2 regions of the Paenibacillus sp. PAMC21692 genome follow, and region 2 is predicted to be linked to the other one. Evidence: predicted binding sites of a transcription regulator. Region 2 holds the regulator's gene; the other holds the start of a gene.
The links. Region 2 encodes NrdR, which represses ribonucleotide reductase genes. Its sites were predicted from a motif close to AACACNATATATNGTGTT; they were not measured.

Region 1 (6,253 bases), 1.9 Mb from region 2:
AGCCCAGATCATAAGCAAGCTCGTAGAGATGCTTCGTCTCCTCCACGGTGAAGTCTGCAGGACAGTTGGCCGTCTTGGAGATGGAGCTGTCGACCCAACGCTGGATGGTCGCCTGGACCCGAATATGATCCTCCGCCGAGAGGCTCATCGCCGTCACGAAATAATCGGGAAGCTCCTCTCCGGGATGCTCATCCAGCCATTGCTGCGCGATCGGCACAAGCTGCTTGTCGTAGCCCAGCCTGCTCTGCCGATAATATTCGAAGGCGAAGTAGGGTTCGATACCCGTCGACGTGCCTACCATCGTGCCCGTACTTCCTGTAGGGGCCTGCGTCAGCACCGTTACGTTACGAATACCGTCTCTGCGGATCGCCTCGCCAACCTCGGGATAGGCCGCAACCAGCTCTTTCATAAATCCGCTTTGGAGATACAGATCCGCGTCGAACGCCGGGAACGAACCTTTCTCCGCCGCAAGCCGGGAGGATGCCAGGTACGCCTCCTTCGCAATAAAGCCGAACAGACGGTCCAGGAAACCAATCGATTCCTCTCCCCCATAACGGATTCCCAGCTTGATCATAAGCTCCGCCAGACCCATGGTGCCTAGTCCTATTCGCCTCTCAAGCTTCTGATTTCGTTCATTTTGCTCAAAGTGGTAAGGCGTCTTATCGATGACATTGTCCAGGAACCGCACGGCAGACTGGGTCACTTGGGCGAGCTCATTCCAATCCACGTCGCCCCGTTTCGCGTCATAAAACTGGGACAAGTTCACGGCGGACAGGTTGCATACTCCCCAGCCGGGCAAGCCTTGCTCTCCGCAGGGATTAGTTGACACAATTGGATTAAAATACCAGCTATTAGATTGCTTGTTATACCGCTCCATAAAGACGACGCCCGGCTCCGCGGAACGCCATGCCGACTCCATCATGACATGCCATATTTCTCGAGCGGGCAACTTGCGATAGGTAACGACCCGCTTGCCGAGCTCACGCCACTTTGCCAAATCTCCGTCCCACAGCTCGTCGTAACCCGTTTCCTTCGTGTCCGGGAATACAAGTTCCCACTCCAGATCCCGTTTCACCGCATCCATAAAGGCGTCGCTCACGCAGACAGAGAGATTTGCGTTCGTTACCTCGCCCATCTTCTGCTTCACCGTAATAAACTCCAACAGATCGGGATGCCAGTCGTTAAGCATGATCATTAAAGCGCCCCTGCGCGAACCACCTTGCTCAATCAGCCCCGTCGCATAACTGAAAAGGCCGCCCCAGGAGACGGATCCGCTGGAGGAGCCGTTGACTCCTGCCACGACGGCGCGGCGAGGTCTAAGCGACGAGAGATTCATCCCGACGCCGCCTCCGCGAGCCATAATCTCCGTCATGTCGCCCAGCGTCGTCATGATGCCGCCGCGGCTGTCCTTCGGCGACGGTACGACGTAACAGTTAAAAAGCGTAAGCTCGTCGCTGGCTCCCGCTCCCGCCATAATGCGTCCGCCCGGCACAAGCTTCCAGTCTTGCAGCGCATCGCGGAACCGTCCTTCCCACTCTACGCGTTTATCGGGGCGTTCCTCGGCAGAGGCGATAGACTCCGCAAGACGGTTCCACATGCCGGTTGGCGTAACTTCCAGAGGCAGCACAAGCTTGTCTGCGGTCGTCTTCACCGAGTCTCCTCCACGGAGTAGAACCGTAACTTCATTTCCTTGGCGAGCGGTGACTACCCCTACTTCCTTCGTCGGGAATTTAGGATCGTCCTTTACAAGCACGAGCACCGTATCGCCAGGTTTGCATAACTGACCGTTAGGATGTTTTTTGGCATACCGATCCAAAAATATTTTTTCGCTTAGACCTTCGAGCCGCATGGGTATTCTCTCCTTTGTTTTTGCATTCCGAGAATAAATTCACAATTACGGACACCGACAACATCTACATATAGTATACCCTTCATATTATACCACACTATATATGGTTATTCACTTCATTTTCCAGTCTGTCTTATGATTATGGTCCAACAAGGCAATACTAATGACAACTTCACCCTTTTTTAGAATGGAAGGAGCTTCCCATGACCGATCAACTTACGTCTCCGCACCAGCCGACCAGCACGGGATCGGCAAGCAGCGATACCGCCGTTACGCGTAGACTTCATCCTCTGGTCGATCTGCAATTCGACCGTTCCTGGTACGACGAGCTCCAAAATCGAATATCTCGAGGCGGTCCGTGGGATGACTGGACGTTATACCAGCTCGCTATGGAAGCCGAACATGCCAAGCGCGTTGAGAGTTTCGAAGAATTGCAATGCCTGCGCTCGCTGCCGGACTTCGAGCCTCTCCCCCACCAGATCGGCACGGCCGGCAAGGTGCTGCATGAAATGGGAGGCCGTGCCATTCTCGCAGATGAAGTGGGACTTGGCAAGACGATCGAAGCCGGGCTTGTGCTCAAGGAATATATGGTCCGCGGCCTAGTCAAGCGAGCGCTTATTCTCGTTCCCGCTTCTTTAGTATTGCAATGGGTGCGGGAACTCAACCAGAAATTCGGCATTTCGGCCGTCGCCCAGAAACGGGATCATACTTGGGGTTACGACGTCGTTGTCGCCTCCATCGACACCGCCAAGCGGGATCCCCATCGTGAGCTCGTGCTGGGCACCGACTATGATCTCATCATTATCGACGAAGCCCATAAGCTGAAGAACAAAAAAACGACGAACTATCAGTTCGCCAACCTGCTTCGCAAAAAATATTGCCTCTTGCTGACGGCAACGCCGATCCAGAACGATCTCGACGAGCTGTACAACCTTATTACGCTGCTCAAACCGGGACAGTTAGGCGGGCAAAGCGAATTCGCCGCCAATTTCGTCGTGGATAAACGGCTGCCGAAAAATGAAGATCAGCTGCAAGAGGCTCTGTCGAATGTCATGATTCGCAATCGGCGAGGCGACGGAGGCATTCACTTTACCAAGCGGTTCGTTAAAAACATCCCTCTCTCGCTGTCCCAAGATGAGAAGGCGCTATATGATGCCGTCACCGGATTTGTGAAGGAACGTTACGAAGAAAGCGAAGGCGATATGACCAGCATGCTGTCGCTCGTTACTTTGCAGCGCGAAGTATGCAGCAGCCGCGATGCCGTCTTTCTGACGCTGGTCAATCTGTTCAAGAAAACGTCGGAGGATTCTCCGCTCCGGGCCAAAATCTGGGGGCTCGTCGAAAAGATCAAAGGCATTAAAGCCAATACGAAAGCAGAGAAAGCGATGGAGCTTGTAAAGGAGATGAACGAAAAAGTCATCATCTTTACGGAGTATCGGGCGACGCAGGAATATCTGCTGCAATTTTTCCGCGCAAACGATATGATCGCCGTCCCCTATCGCGGCGGCATGAACCGTGGCAAAAAAGATTGGATGATGGACCTCTTCCGCGGCAGAGCTCAGGTTATGATCGCAACGGAAGCCGGCGGTGAAGGCATCAATCTGCAATTCTGCCACAACATGATCAACTTCGACTTGCCATGGAACCCCATGCGCGTAGAGCAGCGGATCGGACGCGTGCATCGACTCGGCCAGACCGAAGATGTGAAGATCTACAATCTGTGCACGCTCGGCACAATCGAAGAGCATATCGTAGGTTTGCTGCACGAAAAGATCAACTTGTTCGAGCTCGTGATCGGCGAACTGGACCATATACTGGAGAGGCTCGACGGAGGCGAATCGATCGAGAAGCGGCTGGCGAAGGCGCTGCTAGAAGCCGGAAACGAGCAGGAGCTGAAACGTCAGCTCGACGAGCTCGGCAGCTCCATATCCGAGCTGCGCGAAGGGGCGAAGTCCGAAGTCGGACTTGCTAAGAGTCCCGACTTGCTGGTGAAGCTGGACCGACTGGGGCAAACTGTGGAGGTGAAGCCGTGAACGAGAAACAAATCCATAAATTCGTTGGCCGATTTCTGGAAGCAACGGGCTGCTCCATCCTGGAGAAGTCGAATGCCCATTATATGGTCAAGCTGTCTCCGGAAGCCGATCGGGAGCTGACGAATCGTCCCTATTACTGGAGCTTTGTTGACCGTGTAGGCGCGGAGCCGGAGACGATGACGTTTCTGTTTGTCACCGACAAGACTAGATACGAGACGATGCTGGAAGCGCCAACTCCATCACCCGGCCCCTCCGCCGGCGAAAGCCTTGCGCCAGCGGCGGATGCCGCCCTCGCCCGATCGTTCGGCTTCGTCCACACGACCCTTGCTGCGCCAGCCCGCGTTCCTCGCGACGATCTCTATTTCGGCTCGCGCCGGCTGGATCAACTGTTTGGTGCTACTCGAAATAAAGGCAGCTATGTGTTCCTGTTTCAGGAACCTGACAAGCGCGGCGGCAATCCGTACAGCTCGACGCCTTATACGGCATGGCTCGGCATTAATATGCGAGTGGAGCTGACTTGCGATCGCAAGCGGGAGGAAATCCACAGCTTCGGCGTGTCGCTTGTGACCGGGCATATTATTGAAAACTTTCACGACCGTCTTCAGCATAAAAAACTTACGCCAAGACTCCCTGCCAATATTCATCTAGCCCGAAACGGCCTATCCTACAACCGTGCGCTGACGTTAATTGAGCAGGCGTTGGAGCGTAAGCTCAAGGGATACGACTACACTTGGGCGGAAGGGGCTGCTGCAAGGCTGCAAGAGGAGCTTTCCCGCATTCAGGCTTATTACGAGCCGTTGCTGGAGCATGCCCTCCCCGAGAACAAGTCAGCCATTCAGGAACAATACATGCAGCGGCAAGCCGAAATCAAGTGGCAATACGAGCCGCGCGTGACGGCTTCCGCCATTAACTGCGGCATTTTCCATCTGGAAGGCATAGATTGATGACATTGTGACGGGAATCGTTTCATTGCGGCAAAAGAATTGGTTCCCAGGCAGCTATTGGGCGACAGGTTGCAACAGTCTTCTTGGGGCTTGTCCGCTACAATGAATCCAGAGAGGTGATTACAATGCGAACAAGCTGGAAGATCGCAACGGCCGCGACCGTTCTCGCGGTTATGTTAAGCATGTCGGGCGGGACGGACGCAAGAATTTATGCAACCGGACAAGCCATGACGACGCTGGACAAGGAACAAGACGTTACATTGAAAGAACAAGCACGGTTATGGGCCGAACAGCTCGCGAATTCTCCGGATGGAGCTTTTGCGGAATGGAAGGGAGCTTGGGTAAGCGCGACAGCGCTCGGACCCGGTACGCATAGCTGGCTCGTAATGATGAAACGAGGTCAAAATGTTGTCGGATATATGATTGTTTATGCCAAGGATGGCGGAGGTTATGTACTGGGCGAATACGGCATCGGGGAATACCCGCCCTTTAGCTCGGCAATATTAAAATCCGCTTTAACCAGACTAGGTCTGAGCGAGACGTCCATGAAAGCGACTCGACTCTATATTCATCCCTTGCTGGCTGCTTGGCAAATATCGGGCGGCATTGCCGGTAATGGATCAATAACCGAAAATCATTATACAGATGCTTATTCGGGCGAACAATTGCCGATTGACGCCGGACAGTGGGCCACTGCCGCTGCTCAAGCCGCCAACGCAAACAAGCATGGGGTTAAAAACGCCCATGCTTCGATCTCATCTGCTGGAGCCATGGCTTCTTTCGATCCTTATGGCCGATTGCCATGGCTCACCCAAAGTCCTTATTCGATTGGTGCCGATCCCCTCTCGATTTTATCCGGCGCCTTGCAAGACAATAGTGAGCTTAGGTACGTCAGCAAGTCCTTCCAGGGAAAGATGACGTATGTGTGGTCCGTCACGGGATATACGGAGTGGTCGGGCGGAGAGCTTTTTATCTCGCTCGACAGCGAAGAGAATGCTCCGGTCCGACGATATATTCCTGCTTCCTTGCTGCAACCATTAGGATCCTTTTACCTTTGACGTCCTGAACGGCCTCGCCACCACATCATCAGACTCATGCCGCCGAATCCGAACCATCGCGTCAGCCAAGGCTCTTTTGCAGCTTTGGCTGACGTTTTTGCTTGCTTGCGCGTCTCCGACGGCGTCTCCATATACGTAATGAATTGCTCCGTCATATACTTCACAAGATCGCTTCCGCCCTTCATCTTCGCCACCTCCAGCTTCTTATAGTGCGAGTTGTTACTATCATTATTCCCGCTTTAGGTCGGTCATAATCATGTATGAGATTACCTCCGAACAGCCACGCTAACGTCAAATAAATCATTCTGATCCGGTCGCAGGAGGTTGACGTTGATCATGATTCGAACTTTGCTGACACTGCTTGTTTTA
Region 2 (6,253 bases):
TATTTTGAGATACCTTTTTTGGAAAATACAGTCTTCCGCGACATGGTTTTGGTTTAATGAGTAGTGGATCCTTTCATTTAGTCGTCTCACTCAAACTCGATTCTTACAGGTATCAATGTCTGGCATCCTGATTTCAATTGCTTACGAAGCTCATTCGACGAAGTAGATCGCAGTGGTAGATTCAGACGACGTGCTCGTCCGTTAGAAGTTATTTCTTCAAAGCATCACATTCACTACGTCCTCGCGGGCGAACCTAAGGGGGTTCATCTCCCCATAGGCAATCCACCAAATAAAAAAGTCTACTACCAAAACCGCGGACATAAATGGGTTATTTGGTGGAGCCTATGGGATATGACTTGCATTTGTTCGTTTATCCATTTTGGGATGTCCAAATCCTGATTATATGGCTCACGAAGTCTAATCAACGAGGGCTATTTGTGGTAGATTCAGACGCCGTGCTCCTACATTAGATGTATTTCCATCGAAGCCCACTCACTTCATTACGTCTACGCGGACTGAACCCCGGGGTTCGCCCCCTTGCGGGGATGTCCGAATCTTGATCTAATGGCTGACGAAGTTTACTCGACGAGGACTTTTAGCGATAGATTCAGACGCCGTGCTCCTCCGCTTCCCTCCGTCCGCGCGGACTGAACCCCGGGGTTCGCCCCCTGGCAATCCATACGAAAAAAGCCATCACGATTTGTGATGGCTTTTCATTCGTATGGAGCCTAGGGGGATCGAACCCCTGACCTCATCGCTGCCAGCGATGCGCTCTCCCAGCTGAGCTAAGGCCCCGTGTTATTGTGGCGACAAGAAAGATCATACCATACAGCAGGAATTTTTGTCAATTATTTTTTGCACTTATTTCTGATATGCCTTCAACACATTTTATCGTAATACTATTCCATTCCGCACATCACAGTTTCCTGCCCCTTACAAGGCAATTAGCCCTCGTCCTTTGGGGATAAGGGCCGGCCTTATATGGGGATGGCTGACGGACAATTAACCGAATTTGCCCGTGATATAATCCTCGGTTTGTTTGTTGGAGGGGTTTGTAAACACTTTGCTTGTTACGTCGGTTTCGATGATTTTGCCGTTAAGGAAAAACGATGTGATATCGGAGATCCGGGCAGCCTGCTGCATGTTATGCGTTACGATAACAATCGTATAGGATTGCTTCAGTTCGTTGACCAGCTCTTCCACTTTTAGCGTCGCGAGCGGATCAAGCGCGGATGTCGGTTCGTCCATGAGTACGATCTCCGGCTCAACAGCGAGCACGCGAGCGATACAGAGACGCTGTTGCTGACCGCCGGACAATCCCATTGCGGAGGAATGAAGACGATCTTTTACTTCGTTCCAGAGCGCGGCTTGCGTTAAGCTGCGTTCCACGATTTCGTTGAGCTGAGCTTTTTTCTTGATGCCGTGAGCTCTTGGACCGTAAGCAATGTTGTCGTAGATGCTCATCGGAAACGGATTCGGCTTCTGGAACACCATACCGACTTTTTTGCGCAGCTCGACGACGTTAACCGACTTGTCGTAGATGTTTTCGTTGCCGATACGAACTTCGCCTTTGATAGATACGCCCTTTACAAGGTCGTTCATACGGTTAAGCGTACGTAAGAATGTAGATTTACCGCAGCCCGAAGGACCGATAAGAGCCGTAATTTGTTTCTCCGAGATATCGAGATTGATTTTGTGCAGCGCCTGGAACTCGCCGTAGAACAAATCCAGGTCTTGAGCTACGATTTGCGGAGCGGAATTTCCGGTTTCGACTGTATTGCCGGCCGGCACTGCGCCGCTAATGGATTTTATTTGAGTGGTAGCCACGTAAATCCTTCCCTTCTAGTCTGTATTGTTCTACGAGTTCTACGAGAACCGCTTGATCAATCTGCGGAATAACCAGGTTGCAGATAGATTGATGATAAGAATCAGCACGATCAGCACGGCTGCCGTTCCGAATGCCATATCCATGGCTCCCGTCTCCATGGCCACCATGTAGAGATGCAAGGACAACGTTCGGCTTCCGTCCAGCAAGGAATTCGGGATTAGAAGCGTGCCGCCCAGCGTCAGAAGGAATGCCGCCGTCTCGCCGACAACGCGTCCGATCGACAGGATCAAACCTGTAATGATACCTGGCATTGCTGTTGGCAGGATCAAACTTTTGATCGTCTGCCACTTGGTCGTGCCCAGCGCCAGACTGCCTTCACGAAGCGTGTCCGGAACAGCCTTCAGCGCTTCCTCGGACGTACGAACGATGGTAGGCAATACCATGGTCACACCAGTCAACGAAGCCGACAGAATCGACCAGCCGCCAGTGATCGGCTCAAGCAAGATAACGAAGAACGCAAAGCCGAACAAGCCGAAGACGATGGAAGGAATACCTGCGAGAGCTTCCGTAGCGAAGCGGATCATGGAAGTAAGTTTGCCGCGCGAAGTGTACTCGTTCAGGTAGATCGCCGCCCCTACACCGATAGGAGTAGCAATGATCATCGTGGTCCCGACCAGATACAAGGTACCTACAATGGCTGGGAATATACCGCCCTCCGAACCCATTTTGCGAGGATTCGAAGTCAGAAATTCATAGTTGATCATGGAGACGCCCTGACTCAGGATGTATCCGATAATGAAGATTAGCACCAGCACCGTCAATAAGCCGAGTCCGCTAAGGCAAGCAAAAGCGATTTTTTGGTTTCTGACTACATTGTTCATAGTTTTTACTTCCTCGCTTTCCGGCGTACCAGCAGTGTCGTGACGGAGTTTAATACGATGATGAACATAAATAATACGATACCTGTGGCAAATAGAGCTTGTTGATGCTCCGGTCCTGCATAACCCATCTCAAGAGCGATGTTCGCTGTCATGGATCTCGCAGGCGCGAACAATCCCGTCCAGTCGAGTGCAGGTACTAGCGGCGTATTGCCGATAACCATAATGACGGCCATCGTCTCGCCGAGCGCGCGTCCAACACCTAGTATGACTGCAGTAATAATGCCGGATTTCGCAGCGGGTACAAGCACTTTGTAGATCGTTTGCCAGTGGGATACGCCAAGCGCCAAGGAGCCTTCCTTGTACTCGCGCGGAACTGCCTTAAGGGCGTCCAACGAGATATTGATAATGGTTGGCAAAATCATAACGGCGAGTATGATGGCGGCCGTCAAGATCGAGTAGCCCGTCTGGTAGTTGGCTGGCAAATATTCTGCAAGGGGCCCCCGCTCAAGACTGGAAATGACGCCGCGGACGGCGAACATTCCGAACAAGCCGTATACAACGGATGGAATTCCAGCCAGCAGTTCAACAGCGGGAATAATAATCCGGGATATTCGTTGATGAGCAATTTCCACAAGATAGACAGCTACTCCCACGCCCATCGGGGCGCCGATCAGAATAGCTACGAAAGTTACGTAAATCGTACCTACGATCATCGGCCAGATGCCATACACCTGATTCGTAGGGTTCCACACCGTTCCGAATAATACATCGACAATGCCATACTTGAAAAAGATCGGCATACCTTCGATAAAGATGAACACACCGATTAACAATACGCTAAATACGGCCGTAATGGCTGTTATGAACAACAAGGTTTTAACAATTTTCTCTTCCAGGATCCTACTCAACGACAATCCCCCCACGTCCAGCGGTCAAAATCAGTCAATCTCCATAACAAGCGCGGAGGATAGCGCATGATCTGCTATCCTCGCGATTGCCATTCTTGCATAATGGATACTTATTTTACGGTTACATAACCGTTTTCTGCTACGATTGCCTGTCCTGCGTCGCTGAGAACATAGTCGATGAAAGCTTGAGCTACTGCGCTAGGATCTTTGGAATCGCCAACCAGGAAGTTAAATGGACGTTGGATCGGATAAAGGCCGGATTTGATGTTTTCTTCAGTCGGCTCGTGCTCATCAACTTTAACGGCTTTAACGGAATCGTTCAGACCGCCAGTGGAGATATAGCCAATTGCGTTAGCGTCTTGGCTTACTGCTTCGCGAACAGCGCCCGTCGAGTTCTGGATGATCGCTTCAGCTACGAAAGGCTCTTCGCCAAGCACGATCTCGCCGAAAGCGTCGCGCGTGCCGGATCCTTCTTCACGGTTGATAACGACGATGTTGCCATCTTTGCCGCCAACTTCGCTCCAGTTTTTGATTTGACCGGAGAAGATTCCTTTAACTTGATCTACTGTCAGGTTTTCTACTTCGTTAGCGGAGTTGGCTACAACCGCGATACCGTCGATTGCGATAACGATTGGCTCGATGCCAGTCTCATCATCTTTAATTGCTCTGGAAGCCATACCGATGTCAGCTGTTCCGGCTTGTGCTGCTTTTACGCCTGCGCCGGATCCGCCGCCGGATACTTCGATCCGTGCATCGCCGTTAGTACCCATATATGCTGTTCCAAGCTCTTCCGCAAGTGGTTGTACGGACGTGGAGCCCGCTACCGTTACAGACCCGCTAACCTTTGTTTCTGGGGATGGCGAAGCTGCTTCCGTTGGAGCATTGGTAGGTGCGTTTGTCGCCGCGCCGCCCGAATTATTCGTATTGTTGCCGCCGCAACCCGTTACGATCATGGCCGATGTTACTACTGTAAGAATTGCCCCCGAGAACATTTTTTTCTGTTGGATCTTTTTCATTGGTTTCATTCCTCCACCTTTATATTTGTTGGCTACAAACTGAATTATAGAGAGCTTTTTTAAAGCGCGTATATGCGGAGTGTAAATTCAATGTAAAATGTATGCTGTTTGCATGAAAACTTTGTAATCGTCCTGTAACAAAAAAAATCCGCTCCCCGAAGGGAACGGATTTTCATTTTCGCATATGTCGAATCGGGTAATTACGACCGGTCTCCGCCGGTCAGAGGATGTTTGGACAACAAACTGTTCAATTCCTTCATGAACATGTCGATATCCTTAAACTGGCGATAGACGGAAGCAAAGCGTACGTACGCCACCTCGTCCACGGGATACAGCTGGCTCATAACAATGGTGCCGATATCGCTGCTGTCGACTTCGGCGACTGCCGTCGTTCGCAGCTCCTTCTCTACCTCGGAGACGATGACCTCGAGCCGTTCGACGGACACGGGCCGCTTCTCGCAAGCGCGAATTAACCCGCGCAATATTTTGTCGCGGCTAAATTCTTCGCGGCTTCCGTCTTTCTTGATGACGATAAGCGGCGTCTCCTCAATCATCTCGAACGTTGTGAACCTGCGGCTGCACTTCTCGCACTCGCGGCGGCGGCGAATCGACTTGTTTTCGTTGGCAGGTCGCGAGTCCAGCACCTTTGTACCGGCATAATCGCAATAGGGGCATTTCATAGGCATAACGCCTCCTTTCTAAATTTAGATATTTAAATACGTGTTCAAAAAGTTCGGTTTTCAGCACCGAGAAGATTGAATGAAGGTAGAAACTGAGGAGCGGAGCGTAGTGGAAGCTACGTGAGCACCGGAAGTTTCGCCTGAATTCAAGATTCGATGTCGAGTAGGCTTCGTGGCATACTTCGTGATCAAAAGCGGACTTTTTGAACTACCTCTTTTTGCCATACCTTTCCTGTAATGATATTTGGAATAACGCACATAATACAGTTACCAACCGCAAGGAGGTGAACATCAATGAGCTCGAACAACAGCAGCAACAACCTGTTAGTACCACAAGCGACAGCCGCTCTGGACCAAATGAAATTCGAGGTCGCTCAAGAGCTGGGCATCGCGATTCCGCAAGACGGCTACTACGGCAACATGGCGACGAGAGACACAGGCTCCATCGGGGGTTACATCACGAAACGCCTGGTCCAAATCGCTGAGCAATCCCTGGCTGGCCAAGCAGGCCAACGTTAATGTTGATTTATTAAGCTCGTATGTATAACAGAGGTCTTGAAGGTGCTTGTCCCGAAGCGGCGAGCCCTTCAAGGCTTCTCTGTTTATGTTCAATGATCAGGATGCTCAAAATTCCGGATATAAATCCTTGTACTTATTATAATAATAAAAAACTCGTTGTACATAGTGTCTGGTCTCGCCAAAAGGAATCTCGCTTACGGAATCCAGCTTACCATTCCATTTGCCGCTGTCCAGCCACTTGTTGACATTTCCCTGACCGGCATTGTATGCCGCCACGGCTGCAATGGCGTTATGATCAAATTGATGGTGGAGCCAGCCGAGATACCAGGAGCCTACCTCGATGCTGACATCGGCCCTATGCCGCAACACATCGTCGTTGACGGCATCGAATCCAGCTTTCTCCACGACCCAATGTGCCGTT

Region 1: the regulator NrdR is predicted to act here: its motif matches at 1,943-1,960, upstream of H7F31_RS17425 (adenosylcobalamin-dependent ribonucleoside-diphosphate reductase).

Annotation. Positions count from the first base shown of each region.
Region 1 covers NZ_CP060293.1:4,436,571-4,442,823, reverse strand. Annotated here, with positions in the region: gene H7F31_RS17425 (adenosylcobalamin-dependent ribonucleoside-diphosphate reductase) at 1-1,849, opposite strand, end outside; gene H7F31_RS17420 (DEAD/DEAH box helicase) at 2,053-3,882, shown strand; gene H7F31_RS17415 (YqhG family protein) at 3,879-4,826, shown strand; gene H7F31_RS17410 (hypothetical protein) at 4,952-5,884, shown strand; gene H7F31_RS17405 (YqzE family protein) at 5,875-6,069, opposite strand; gene H7F31_RS17400 (N-acetylmuramoyl-L-alanine amidase family protein) at 6,221-6,253, shown strand, end outside.
Region 2 covers NZ_CP060293.1:6,306,572-6,312,824, forward strand. Annotated here, with positions in the region: tRNA gene H7F31_RS25680 (tRNA-Ala) at 723-795, opposite strand; gene pstB (phosphate ABC transporter ATP-binding protein PstB) at 1,003-1,791, opposite strand; gene pstA (phosphate ABC transporter permease PstA) at 1,867-2,709, opposite strand; gene pstC (phosphate ABC transporter permease subunit PstC) at 2,715-3,617, opposite strand; gene H7F31_RS25700 (phosphate ABC transporter substrate-binding protein) at 3,728-4,633, opposite strand; gene nrdR (transcriptional regulator NrdR) at 4,834-5,313, opposite strand; gene H7F31_RS25710 (alpha/beta-type small acid-soluble spore protein) at 5,608-5,832, shown strand; gene H7F31_RS25715 (lytic transglycosylase domain-containing protein) at 5,938-6,253, opposite strand, start outside.